Regions from separate parts of the Streptomyces sp. BA2 genome, predicted to be linked through region 1. Evidence: riboswitches for the same ligand, from Rfam matches in the RefSeq annotation. Region 1 holds a riboswitch; each other region holds the start of a gene.
What was found. A riboswitch is a leader RNA that binds a small molecule or an ion and turns the genes downstream of it on or off. The one in region 1 is predicted to bind cobalamin.
Positions count from the first base shown of each region.

Region 1 (3,987 bases):
GCAAGGTGCGGCCCGTCGGCGGAGCCCGGCGGGCCGCGGTACGACTCTGGCATTGGCACTCAGTGCCAACAACCGGGGAAAGATGCCAAGTTCTGCGCATCTTCCCCCGCCGAATTGCCAACTCTGTTAACAGGAGCCACGGGTGAGCAAGACGTACGCGGGAGCGCGACTGCGACGGCTGCGGGAGGAACGCCGGATGAGCCAGGCCGACCTGGCTCGTGCCCTGGCCATCTCGCCGAGTTATCTGAACCAGATGGAGCACGACTCCCGGCCGCTGACCGTGCCCGTACTGCTGCGTCTCACGGAGGCGTTCGGCGTCGACCCCGGCTTCTTCTCCGAGCGCGACACCAGCCGTCTGGTGGCCGACCTGCGGGACGCCCTCACCGGCGAGGTGGCCGCGGGGCGGGTCTCCGCATCCGACCTCTCGGACCTGGCATCGCGCATGCCCGCCGTGGCGACGGTCCTGGTCGACCTCGGCCGCCGGAACCAGCACCTCACCGAACAGCTCTCCGAAGCCGCGGAGGGCCGGGGGCCGGGAACGGTGGCCCAGCCGCGTTCCGCGCACGAGGAGATCCGCGAGTTCTTCTACCGGCGCCAGAACTACCTGCACGACATGGACCTGGCCGCCGAGAGGTTCGCGGCGGAGATCGGCGTACGCCCCGGCGAGGTCGTTCGTGCCCTGTCGGCGCGCCTCGCCGAGCGCCACGGGGTGCGCCTGGTCGCGGACGCCGAAGGACTCCTGCACCACTACGACCCGACGGCCCGGGTCCTGCACCTCTCCAGCCGGCTGCGCCCCGGCCAGCAGGCGTTCCGGATGGCCACCCAGCTCGCGCTCCTGGAGTACGCGGACGAGATCTCCGCGCTCGCGTCGGAGGACTTCGGTCAGGAGACCGCGGCCTGGCCGCTGGCCCGCATCGGCATCGCCAACTACTTCGCGGCCGCGCTGATCCTGCCGTACCGCCGCTTCCACGCGGCCGCGGAGGAGTTCCGGTACGACATCGAGGGTCTCACCGACCACTTCGGCCTCGGCTACGAGACCATCTGCCACCGTCTCAGCACCCTGCAGCGCCCCCGGCTGCGCGGCGTGTCCTTCTCCTTCGTCCGCGTCGACCGGGCGGGCAACATGTCGAAGCGTCAGTCAGCCACCGCGTTCCACTTCTCCCGCGCGGGCGGCACCTGTCCGCTGTGGAACGTGTACGAGGCGTTCGCCGCGCCGGGCCGCATCCACGTCCAGGTCGCCTCGATGCCGGACGGGCAGCGTTTCCTGTGGACCGCCCGTGCGGTCACCCGGCACCGCGGCGGCTGGGGCGAGCCCGGCAAGACGTTCGCCATCGGCCTCGGCTGCGAGATCCGCCATGCCGGGCGGCTCGTCTACTCCGACGGCCTCGATCTCGACAGCGCCTCATCGGCCGTGCCCATCGGCATGGGCTGCCGCCTCTGCGAACGCACCGACTGCCCCCAGCGGGCAGTGCCCCCGCTGGACCGCCGCCTGGCGATCGACGAGAACAGCAGCACCTTCGTTCCCTATCCCGTGGCCGGGGAGCAGGCGAGGGACTGAAGAGTGCCGACATCAAGGACGGAGGCACATGGGCTGACCAGGGGCGTACGCCCTGGTCGTGTGCGCTCGCACGTGCCACAGGTGGCACGGTCCCGCAAGTTGTCAGGTAACTCGATTGCGCACTAAGGTCGCCACGCCTTGGTGCTCGGGAAATCCGGTGTGATGCCGGTGCGGCCCTCGCCACTGTGATCGGGAAGTCCGGCTCCAGCCCTCGCGGCAGCCACTGGGTACGCGCGTACCCGGGAAGGCGGAGTCCGGTCGGTACGACCCGTCAGCCAGGAGACCGGCCAAGGCGCGTTGTCCATCCACGAGGTGCTGGAGAGGGTCTGCTTAGCCATGCACATAGCCGAGGGTTTCCTCCCACCGGCGCACGCGATCGCCTGGGGCGTAGCGTCCGCGCCGTTCGTCGTCCACGGAGTCCGCTCCCTCACCCGTGAAGTCAAGGAACACCCGGAGAGCACTCTGCTCCTGGGCGCCTCCGGAGCCTTCACCTTTGTCCTTTCCGCGCTGAAAATCCCTTCCGTCACGGGCAGTTGCTCACATCCCACGGGCACCGGGCTCGGCGCGATCCTGTTCCGGCCGCCGATCATGACGGTGCTCGGCACCATCACGCTGCTGTTCCAGGCCCTGCTGCTCGCCCACGGCGGGCTCACCACGCTCGGCGCCAACGTCTTCTCCATGGCGATCATCGGGCCATGGGCGGGATACGCCGTCTACCGGCTCCTGAAGCGGTACGACGTACCGCTCATGGTCGCCGTGTTCTTCGGCGCGTTCGTCGCCGACCTGTCCACGTACTGCGTCACCAGCGTCCAGCTGGCCATGGCGTTCCCCGACCCCAGCAGCGGATTCATCGGCGCCCTCGGCAAGTTCGGCGGCATCTTCGCCGTCACGCAGATCCCCCTCGCGGTCAGCGAGGGACTGCTCACCGTCATCGTGATGCGGTTGCTCGTGCAGTCAAGCAAGGGTGAACTCACGCGGCTCGGCGTGCTGCTCCAGGGCAAGCGGTCGGGCGCGAAGGCGGACAGGAACACCAAGACGGAGACGGGGGCCAGCGCCTGATGAGCCGGAACGCGAAGATCAACACTCTGCTCCTCCTCATCGTCGCCGCGCTCGCCGTGCTGCCGTTGGCGCTCGGCCTCGGCGACGACGAGAAGGAGCCGTTCACCGGGGCCGACGCCCAGGCCGAGACAGCGATCACCGAGATCAAGCCGGATTACGAACCCTGGTTCTCGCCGCTGTACGAACCCCCCTCCGGGGAGGTCGAGTCGGCGCTCTTCGCGCTCCAGGCGGCGCTGGGGGCGGGCGTCCTCGCGTACTACTTCGGTCTGCGCAAGGGGCGCCGTCAGGGCGCGGAGATCGCGCGGGCCGAGGCCGAGGGGGCGCCTGCGGAGAAGGCCGCCGACGCGGAGAGCACCCGGGCCGAGACCGAGCAGGTCTGACCCCGCGTGCTGCCCATCGACGCGGCGGCGCACAGCAGTCGCTGGCGCCGCCGCCACCCCGTGGACAAAGCCGTGCTCGGGCTCGGCCTCACCGTCCTTGCGGTCTCCCTGCCGCCCTGGCCGGGTGCCGCCCTGGTCCTTGCCGCCGCGCTCGCCGTGCTGCTCGGGCCCGCCGGTGTGCCGCCGCGCAAACTGTGGCGCGCCTACCGCGTGCCGCTCGGCTTCTGCGTCACAGGCGCACTGACCCTCATCGTCCAACTCGGCGGGCCCGAAGGGTTCGTCACACTCGCCGACGGCGGCCCCGCCCGTGCGGGCGGTCTGCTCCTGCGCACATCGGCGGCCTCCCTCGGCGTGCTCCTGTTCGCCTTCACCACGCCGATGTCGGACCTGCTGCCCCGCCTGGTGAAAGCGGGTGTTCCGGCGCCGGTCGTCGACGTGGCCCTCGTCATGTACCGGATGAGCTTCCTGCTCCTGGACTCCATGAGCCGGATCCGGCAGGCGCAGGCCGCGCGCCTCGGCCACACGACCCGCGCCGCCACCTGGCGTTCCCTCGGCGGTCTCGGCGCCACCGCGTTCGTGCGGGCCTTCGACCGGGCGAGCAGGCTCCAGGCCGGGCTCGCCGGACGCGGGTACGACGGAACCCTGCGGGTGCTCGTGCCGGACGCCCGGATCTCCCGGAGCTTCGTGGCGGCAAGCGCCGTGCTCCTCCTGGGCCTTGCGGCCCTCACCCTTGTACTGGAAAGGCTTCTTCCATGAGCGAGCCGAGCGCTCCTCGCGAGCCGAGCGGGTCCTTGGTCGCTCTTCGGGCCGCCTCCTACGCGTACGAAGACGGGCCCACCGTGCTCAGTGGCCTGGACTTCGATGTCACCGAAGGCCGCGCGCTCGCGCTCCTTGGCCGCAACGGCAGCGGCAAGACCACCCTGATGCGGCTGCTGAGTGGTGGACTGCGCCCGGACCAGGGCGGATTGACGGTCGACGGCACCCCCGTGA
Region 1 is NZ_WSRO01000002.1:8,387,643-8,391,629, forward strand. Features, by position in the region: gene E5671_RS40160 (short-chain fatty acyl-CoA regulator family protein) at 143-1,558, shown strand; cobalamin riboswitch at 1,681-1,864, shown strand; gene E5671_RS40165 (energy-coupling factor ABC transporter permease) at 1,895-2,617, shown strand; gene E5671_RS40170 (energy-coupling factor ABC transporter substrate-binding protein) at 2,617-2,997, shown strand; gene cbiQ (cobalt ECF transporter T component CbiQ) at 3,004-3,753, shown strand; gene E5671_RS40180 (energy-coupling factor ABC transporter ATP-binding protein) at 3,750-3,987, shown strand, end outside.

Region 2 (3,987 bases), 5.9 Mb from region 1:
CGGCAAGGAGGTCCGTGTCGGCGGTGGACAGAAGCAGGACGGTCATGAGGGTGCCCCCGGTGCGATGAAGGGGAGACCGGCGGGTGCGCCGGTCTCGATCAGGCTGAGCAGCGCGTCCGTGTCCGCGTGTTCTTCGATCAGGTCGCCGAGCAGGTCGAGCTGCTCCTCGCGCAGTGCGCCGAAGCTGGTGTCGGGCGCGGGCACGAACCGGCGCCCGGCGGCGCGGGCGACCTCGGTGAGGAAGCGGCGCCGGAACGCGTCGGACTCCAGCGAGCCGTGCCAGTGCGTGCCCCACACCTCGCCGACGCGGCAGCCGTCCAGGAAGGCTTCCCCGCCCAGGACTTCGGCGACGCCGTGGTGGATCTCGTACCCCTCGACGGGTTCGCCGAGGGCCTCGCCGACCGGCCGCGCGAGGGTCTTCTCGCGCGCGAACCGCACGCGCACGGGCAGCAGCCCGAGCCCGTCCACGGCACCGGCCCGCGACTCGACGTCGTCCTCGATGTGCTCGCCGAGCACCTGGAAGCCGCCGCAGATCCCGAGCACGGGACGGCCTTCGGCGGCGCGCCGCGCGATGGCGTCGGCGAGGCCGCGCTCGCGCAGCCACTCCAGGGCGCGGACCGTGCCGCGCGTCCCCGGCACGATCACGAGATCGGCGTCGACAAGTTCCTCGGCCCGGTCCACGAACCGCACGACGACGCCGGGTTCGGCGGCCAGGGCGTCCACGTCGGTGAAGTTCGACATGAGCGGAATGGCGCACACGGCGACCCGCAGCACGTCCTCACCGACCGGCGGAGCGACGACGGACTCCCGCACGGCACCCCGCAGCGACACCCGGAGCCCGTCCTCTTCGTCGATGCCGAGGCCGTGCTGGAACGGCAGCACTCCGAACGTGCGCCGCCCGGTGAGCTGTTGGAGCATGTCGAGCCCGGGTTCGAGCAACGAGACGTCGCCCCGGAACTTGTTGACGAGATAACCGGCTATCAGCTCCTGGTCCTCGGCGCTCAGCAGCGCGGTGGTCCCGAAGAAGGAGGCGAAGACGCCTCCGCGGTCGATGTCTCCCACCACGACCACGGGGAAGCGGGCGGCCCGCGCGATCCCCATGTTCACGATGTCCGTACGTCGCAGATTGATCTCGGCGGGACTGCCCGCACCTTCGCAGATCACGGCGTCATAGCTGCCCCGAAGTTCCTCAAGGCATCCCACGACGGTGGAGAGCAGCGCTTCCTGCCGCCCTCCGTGGTAGCCGCGCGCGCTCATCTCGCCCACCGGCTTGCCCATGAGGACGACCTGGCTGCTGCGGTCGCTGCCCGGCTTGAGCAGCACGGGGTTCATCAGCGCGGTCGGCTCGACCATGGCGGCCTGCGCCTGCATGGCCTGGGCCCGCCCGATCTCGGCACCTTCGCGCGTGACAAAGGAGTTGAGGGACATGTTCTGCGCCTTGAAGGGCGCGACGGAGACCCCTTTGCGGGCCAGCCACCGGCAGATCCCGGCGGTGACGACGCTCTTCCCCGCGTCGGAGGTGGTTCCGGCGACGAGCAGTCCACCACTCATGAGGCCCTGCCTTTCCGTAGAGCGCTCACGGCCGCCGCAACGCCCAGGGCGAGGAGACCCACCCGTCGCGACAGCTTCACGGCCCGTTCGATGTCGGAGACTTCGACGCCCCGCCCGTCCCCGTTCAGGACGGGCCGGTGCTCGACACGCCCCGCGTACGAGAGAGTCCCCCCGAGCCGTACGCCCAACGCCCCGGCGAAGGCGGCCTCGACGGGGCCGGCGTTGGGGCTCGGATGCTTGGCGGCGTCCGCACGCCAGGCCAGCACCGCACCGCGCGGCGAGTCCCCGGCAACGGCCGCGAGTACGGCGGTGAGCCGGGCGCCCGGCCACCCCAGTACGTCGTCGAGCCGCGCGGAAGCCCACCCGTAGCGCCGGTACTTCACGGACTTGTGCCCGACCATGGCGTCGAGCGTGTTGACGGCACGGAAGCCCACGAGCCCGGGGATCCCGCCGACGGCCCCCCACACCAGGGCCCCGACCACGGCGTCGGACGTGTTCTCGGCGACGGACTCGACCACGGCCCGCGCGATGCCGTCGGCGTCGAGGGCCTGCGGATCCCGGCCGCACAGATGCGGCAGCCGCTCCCGGGCCACCTCGATGTCCCCGGCGGTGAGCGCCCCGCCGATGGCCCGCGCCTCACGCCCCAGCGAGGTGCCGCCGACCACGGCCCAGGTGGTGGCGGCGGTCAGCGCGACGGATGCGGCGCGCGAGTCACGTACAAGAGAAGAGGCCAGGACGGCGGCACCGGCCGCGCCTCCGGCGCACACCACGGCATGCAGGGCGCCCCACCCGCGGTGGTCACGCCACAGCACACGCTCGACGGCGCCCGCGGCCCGACCGAACGCGGCGACCGGATGCCCGCGGCGAGGATCGCCGAGGAACAGATCACCGAGGAGGCCGGCGGCGGCGCCGTACGCGAAGTCGCGATCGGCACGCATGGCGTCAGCCGGTCGTCGTGCCGAGAAGGGAGCTCACGCTCGGGAACTGGTCCGGCAACGGGCGGCCGCGCATGGCGATATGTCCTCACTCAGGGTGTCCGCGCCCTGGTTCGACGTGATCGGCGGCGAGAGTTCCTGGCTTCCGAGGAGTCAGCTCCTCGATGACAGTGGCGGGACCGCGCCGGATTCGCACCGGCTTCCTCTCCTGCTGCCGTATTGGCTCCGGCAGTCCACCACGGCCCGCGAAGGCCCGTCAACTCGCTGTTGACCTGCGACGGGAGAGTGTGCGGAGGCCCACATACGAAGGTGGGGTGCGGGACGCCGAAGCGTCCCGCACCCCACTCGAAACTCCGGTCGTCAGGCGACGATCAGATAGATCCCGTACGCCACGGCCGCCGCGCAGAGCGCGAAGCACACGTACGCGCCCGTGCGGGCCGCGGTGGCGGTGCCGCCACCCGCGGTGGAGGTACCTGCGGTGGAGGCGCCGGACGTGGCCGCCTCGCCCTTGGAGAGGCCGACGATGCCGAGGGTGAACAGGCCCACCAGGGCCACTGTCACCGCGAGGCTGACTCCGAAGACGGAGCCGAGAGCTGCCCAGTCGATGTCCATGCTGACTTTTCCTTACACCGTGGCGGGCCGGGCGGGGTCCGCCGCGGTGCCGGTCGGGGCCGGGATGGTGGCCTTGACGAAATCGACGTCCGCGCTCGCCACGGCCGACCCGGTGGGCGGCGGTGTGACGGCGGCCATCGCGGTGGTCACGACGCCTGCGGGCTCGGCGGCGGGGGAGCCGCCGATCTCGTCGTCGGCGACGTTCGTGTGGTCGACGGCGTTGCGGCGGGACAGCGACCAGATGACGGCGGAGCCGCCGATCAGGAGCGCGGCGGTCGCCGCGATGCCCCAGGGGCCCTGCTTGGTGAGGAACTCGGCCCCCGCGCCGACCAGACCGGCGGCCGGGAGGGTCAGACCCCAGGCGATGAACATGCGGGTCGCCGTGGACCAGCGGACCACACCGCCCTTGCGGCCGAGGCCCGCGCCCATCACGGCGCCGGAGCAGGACTGCGTGGTGGAGAGCGAGAAGCCGATGTGCGAGGAGGCCAGGATGACCGTCGCGGCGCTGGTCTGGGCGGCGAAGCCCTGCTGCGGCTGGAGGTCGGTGAGGCCCTTGCCCATGGTGCGGATGATGCGCCAGCCGCCGAGGTAGGTGCCGAGCGCGATGGCGACACCGGCCGAGACGATGACCCACATCGGGGGGTTGGCGCCCGGGTTCAGGACGCCGCCGGTGACCAGGGCGAGCGTGATGATGCCCATGGTCTTCTGCGCGTCGTTCGTGCCGTGGGCCAGCGAGACGAGGCCCGCGGAGGCGATCTGTCCGGCGCGGTAACCCTTGGCCGTGGCCTTGGTATCGGTGTTGCGGCCGATCCTGTACGTCAGACGCGTGGCCACCATCGCGGCGAGACCCGCCACGAGAGGGGCGGCCAGGGCCGGGATCAGGATCTTG
Region 2 is NZ_WSRO01000002.1:2,491,884-2,495,870, reverse strand. Features, by position in the region: gene cobN (cobaltochelatase subunit CobN) at 1-46, opposite strand, end outside; gene E5671_RS13905 (cobyric acid synthase) at 43-1,551, opposite strand; gene E5671_RS13900 (cobalamin biosynthesis protein) at 1,548-2,489, opposite strand; cobalamin riboswitch at 2,597-2,742, opposite strand; gene E5671_RS13895 (hypothetical protein) at 2,847-3,098, opposite strand; gene E5671_RS13890 (inorganic phosphate transporter) at 3,111-3,987, opposite strand, start outside.
Region 2: it holds a riboswitch for cobalamin, as region 1 does, so the genes downstream of both, E5671_RS13900 (cobalamin biosynthesis protein) here and E5671_RS40165 (energy-coupling factor ABC transporter permease) in region 1, are expected to answer to the same signal.

Region 3 (3,987 bases), 5.4 Mb from region 1:
GTCTTGACCTCGGTCTTCGTCAGCTTCCCGTCCTCGTAGTACTCGGCGGGAATCGGCTTGTCGTGGGCGAGGAGCTCGTCGACGTACCCCTTGAGCTCCTTCAGCGTGAAGCCGGAGAAGATCTGCGCGGCCCACGGGTAGCAGACCTGGTCGTCGACCTCGCAGAGCCGGTTGTAGTAGCTGTAGAGGCTCTCCTTGTGCTTCGCCGTGTCCTTGAAGGGGATGATCTTCAGCGACGGGTCCATCGACTTGCGGGTCAGCACCCCCTTCATCTCCAGGAAGGGCAGGAGGGACTCCTCCAGATCGTTGCGGTACGTCGTGTTGTCCGCGTCGAAGACGGCGTACGCGCCCTTGTCCTCGTTCTTCGCGATGACCTTGCCCAGCTTCTTCGCGACCGGCTTCGGCCAGTGCTTCAGCTCGGCCGAGGCCTTGGCGGCGTGCGCCGTCTTCGCGGAGGCGTCCGCCGCCGTCGCGTCCGTGCTCGGCCAGAGCGCCGTCCCCGCGAGTACGGCCGCGGTGAGCGCGCCCGCCGTGCCGATGACGGCCAGCTTGCCCTTTGCCTTTACTGCCATGGTTCTGTGCCCCCTGAGAGCGGTCTGCGCCCCGTCCGGAGCGGCGGGTCATCGTATGAGGTCAGGCGGCAGATTCCCATGATCGACATCACCGGACGGAACGGGCATGGGACCTCTGCGCGCGGGTAGCAGAGACGGACGCCCACCACGCCTCGGAGCCCCGCCCATCGCATACTGGAAGGCATGGAGACCGTCTCCCGGGAGTTCGTGCGGGCCGCCCCGCGGCTCGACGGCATGGTGGTGTCCGCGGTCGGCTACCGCACGGAGGGTGAGCGGCCCGGCCTGCACCGCGGCCTGCCGTCCCCGTACCTGACGCTGATCTTCTCGCTCGACGGCCCCGTCGTCAGCGGCCTCACCCCCGAGCAGGCGGGCGGCCGCGACGCCACCCGCACGGACATCGTCCTCGGCGGCCTGCACCAGTCCCCGGCGTACGTCGTCCGGCCCGAGCACGAGGCGGGCATCCAGCTCGCCGTGCACCCGCTCGCCGCCCGCGCCCTGTTCGGCGTACCGGCCGCGGAACTGGCCGGTGAGCTGGTGACGCCCGGCGCGGAGGTGATGGGGCGCCGCGCCGCCGACGTACGGGAGATGCTGTGCGAGCAGGGCTGCTGGGCGGAGCGGTTCGCCTCCGTGTCCGCCTACTTGAGGCAGCGCGCGGCCGACGACGCCTCCGGCGGATCCGTACGGCCAGAGGTCGCCGAGGCCTGGGCCTGGCTCGCCCGGCACCGGGGCGTCGGCACCCTGCGCGGCCTCTCCCGGCACGTCGCCCTCAGCGAACGCCGCCTCACCACGCTCTTCCGCGCCGAGACGGGCCTGAGCCCCAAGCAGGCAGGACGCCTGATGCGCTTCCAGCGCGCACGGAACGCCCTCGTACGCCCGGTCGCGACGGGCGGCGCCCCCGACCTGGCCCGCGTCGCCGCCGACTGCGGCTACTACGACCACTCCCACCTGGTACGGGACTTCCAGCAGTACACCGGGGTGAGCCCCAGCGGCTGGCTGGCCGAAGAGTGCCGGAATATCCAAGCCGGGAGCCATGGCGGGGGCGAAGAGTAGGAGCCATGAACACCACCGAGAAGCAGCAGCCCCAGTCCACCTCCGCCTCAGCCGGACGCGCCCCCGACGTCTGGCCGACCCTCCAGGCGCACGACGCCCCCGCCCTGATCGACTTCCTGGTCGGCACGGTCGGCTTCCTGCGCACCGCCGTCTACGAGGACGGCGACCGCGTGGCCCACGCCGAGCTCGACTGGCCCGAAGGCGGGGCCATCATGCTCGGCTCGTACGACGAGAAGTCCCAGGAGTGGTGCCTGAAGCCGGGCACCTTCGGCGCGTACGTCGTCACCGACCACGTGGACGACCTCTACGAGCGGCTCACCGCCGCGGGGGTCGAGATCATCCGGGAGATCGAGGACCAGCCGTACGGCAGCCGGGAGTTCGGGATCGCCGACCCCGAGGGCAACAAGTGGTCCTTCGGTACCTACCGCGGAGCTCCAAGGCCCGAGCAGCCGGCCTGACCTCGCGTGAGGGCAGGCGTCCTGACCCCGCGTGATAGCTTGCGCACGCCAGTCAACCCACACCAGGGCCAGGGAATCCGGTGCGAATCCGGAACTGACGCGCAGCGGTGAGGGGGAACGGGCGGGGCCACGGCCACTGGGCGTCCACGGACGCCTGGGAAGGCGCCCCGCCCGGCCGATCCCCGAGTCCGAAGACCTGCTGGCACCTTCGCCCCCGCACCGGGCGGCGGAGGTGACGAAGCAGGCCAGGCTCCGCGTATGAGCCGTGAGACTCAAGGGATCGTGTGTCCTCCACAGCCCGTCGTGTACGTGTCCCCATGCTCCTCAGCACGGCCCTCGCCGTCACGCTGACCTCGTGCGGAGGCGGCTCGTCGGCCACCTCCAGCGGGGGCGGGAAGGCAGCGGGATACCCACTGACCCTCACCTCCTGCGGCAAGAAGGCGGAGATCAAGGCGCCGCCGCAGCGGGCGGTCTCCCTCGATCAGGGCTCCACGGAGATCCTGCTCTCCCTCGGCCTCGCGGACCGCATGGCAGGCACCGGCACCTGGACGGATCCGGTGCTCAAGGGTCTGGAGAAGGACAACGCCAAGGTCGACCGGCTCGCCGACAGCTACCCCTCCTTCGAGAAGGTCCTCGCCCAGGAGCCGGACTTCGTCACCGCCTCCTTCCTGGCGACGGTCAGCAAGGGCGGCGTCGCCGACCGCTCCAAGTTCGCCGAACTCGGCGTACCCGCCTATGTCTCGCCCTCCGACTGCGCGGGCAAGGACAACAGCGGCGACGGCGACGGCCGCCGCGACAAGACGCTGACGATGGACACGGTGTACGGCGAAGTGCGGGACCTGGCCAAGGCGTTCGGGGTCGAGAAGCGCGGCGAGCGGCTGATCGCCGACCTCAAGGGCCGGGTGGCGAAGGCCACGAAGACGATCAAGAAGGCCGACGCGTCCGGCACGACGCTCCTCTACTGGTTCGCCAACTCCGACGCGCCCTACATCGCGGGCTGCTGCGGAGCACCGGGCATCATCACGCGCGAACTGGGCGTGAAGAACGTCTTCGACGACACCCGTGAGGAGTGGCCCCAGATCAACTGGGAGACGGTGGCGGACCGCGACCCGGACGTGCTGGTCATCGGCGACCTCACGCGCAAGTCACAGACGGCCGAGAGCGCGAAGAAGAAGATCGAGTTCCTGGAGTCCAACCCGGTCACCAAGAACCTGACCGCCGTGAAGAAGAAGCGGTACGTGCTGCTGAGCGGCCAGGCCATGAACCCGACGATCCGCACGGTGGACGGCGTGGAACAAGTCGCCGACGCGTTGCGCGAGTTCGGGCTCGCCAAGTGAGGAAGGCCGCCCCGGGCGGCATACGTTCCGCCCTGCTCTGGACGACGGGCCTGGCCGCCCTCGCCCTCTCCGTGGCGGTGGCCGTCACCATCGGGCCAGCGGACATCTCCGTACCGGACGTGTGGTCCGCGGTGGCGTCCCACCTCGGCTGGGGAGAGGCGACGCTGACGCCGATCAGGGACGGCATCGTCTGGAACCTGCGCATGCCGCGCACGCTCCTCGCGGCCGTCTGCGGCGCCGGCCTCGCGGTCTGCGGAACGGTCCTCCAGTCCCTCCTGCGCAACCCGCTCGCCGACCCCTTCGTGCTCGGCGTCTCTTCGGGGGCGTCCACGGGCGCGGTCGCGATCGTCGTCCTGGGGGTCGGCGGGGGAGTGGTGTCGGTCTCGGCGGGAGCCTTCGTAGGGGCCGTCACCTCCTTCGCACTGGTCCTCTTCCTGAGCCACACCCTGGGCGGAAGCGCCGACAGGGTGGTGCTGTCAGGCGTGGCGGCGATGCAACTGTTCTCCGCCCTCACCTCGTTCGTGATCCTGACGTCGGGCGACGCGGAGACGACGCGGAGTGTCCTGTTCT
Region 3 is NZ_WSRO01000002.1:2,972,070-2,976,056, reverse strand. Features, by position in the region: gene E5671_RS16155 (haloacid dehalogenase-like hydrolase) at 1-572, opposite strand, end outside; gene E5671_RS16150 (helix-turn-helix transcriptional regulator) at 756-1,622, shown strand; gene E5671_RS16145 (VOC family protein) at 1,628-2,080, shown strand; cobalamin riboswitch at 2,113-2,298, shown strand; gene E5671_RS16140 (ABC transporter substrate-binding protein) at 2,398-3,417, shown strand; gene E5671_RS16135 (iron chelate uptake ABC transporter family permease subunit) at 3,414-3,987, shown strand, end outside.
Region 3: it holds a riboswitch for cobalamin, as region 1 does, so the genes downstream of both, E5671_RS16140 (ABC transporter substrate-binding protein) here and E5671_RS40165 (energy-coupling factor ABC transporter permease) in region 1, are expected to answer to the same signal.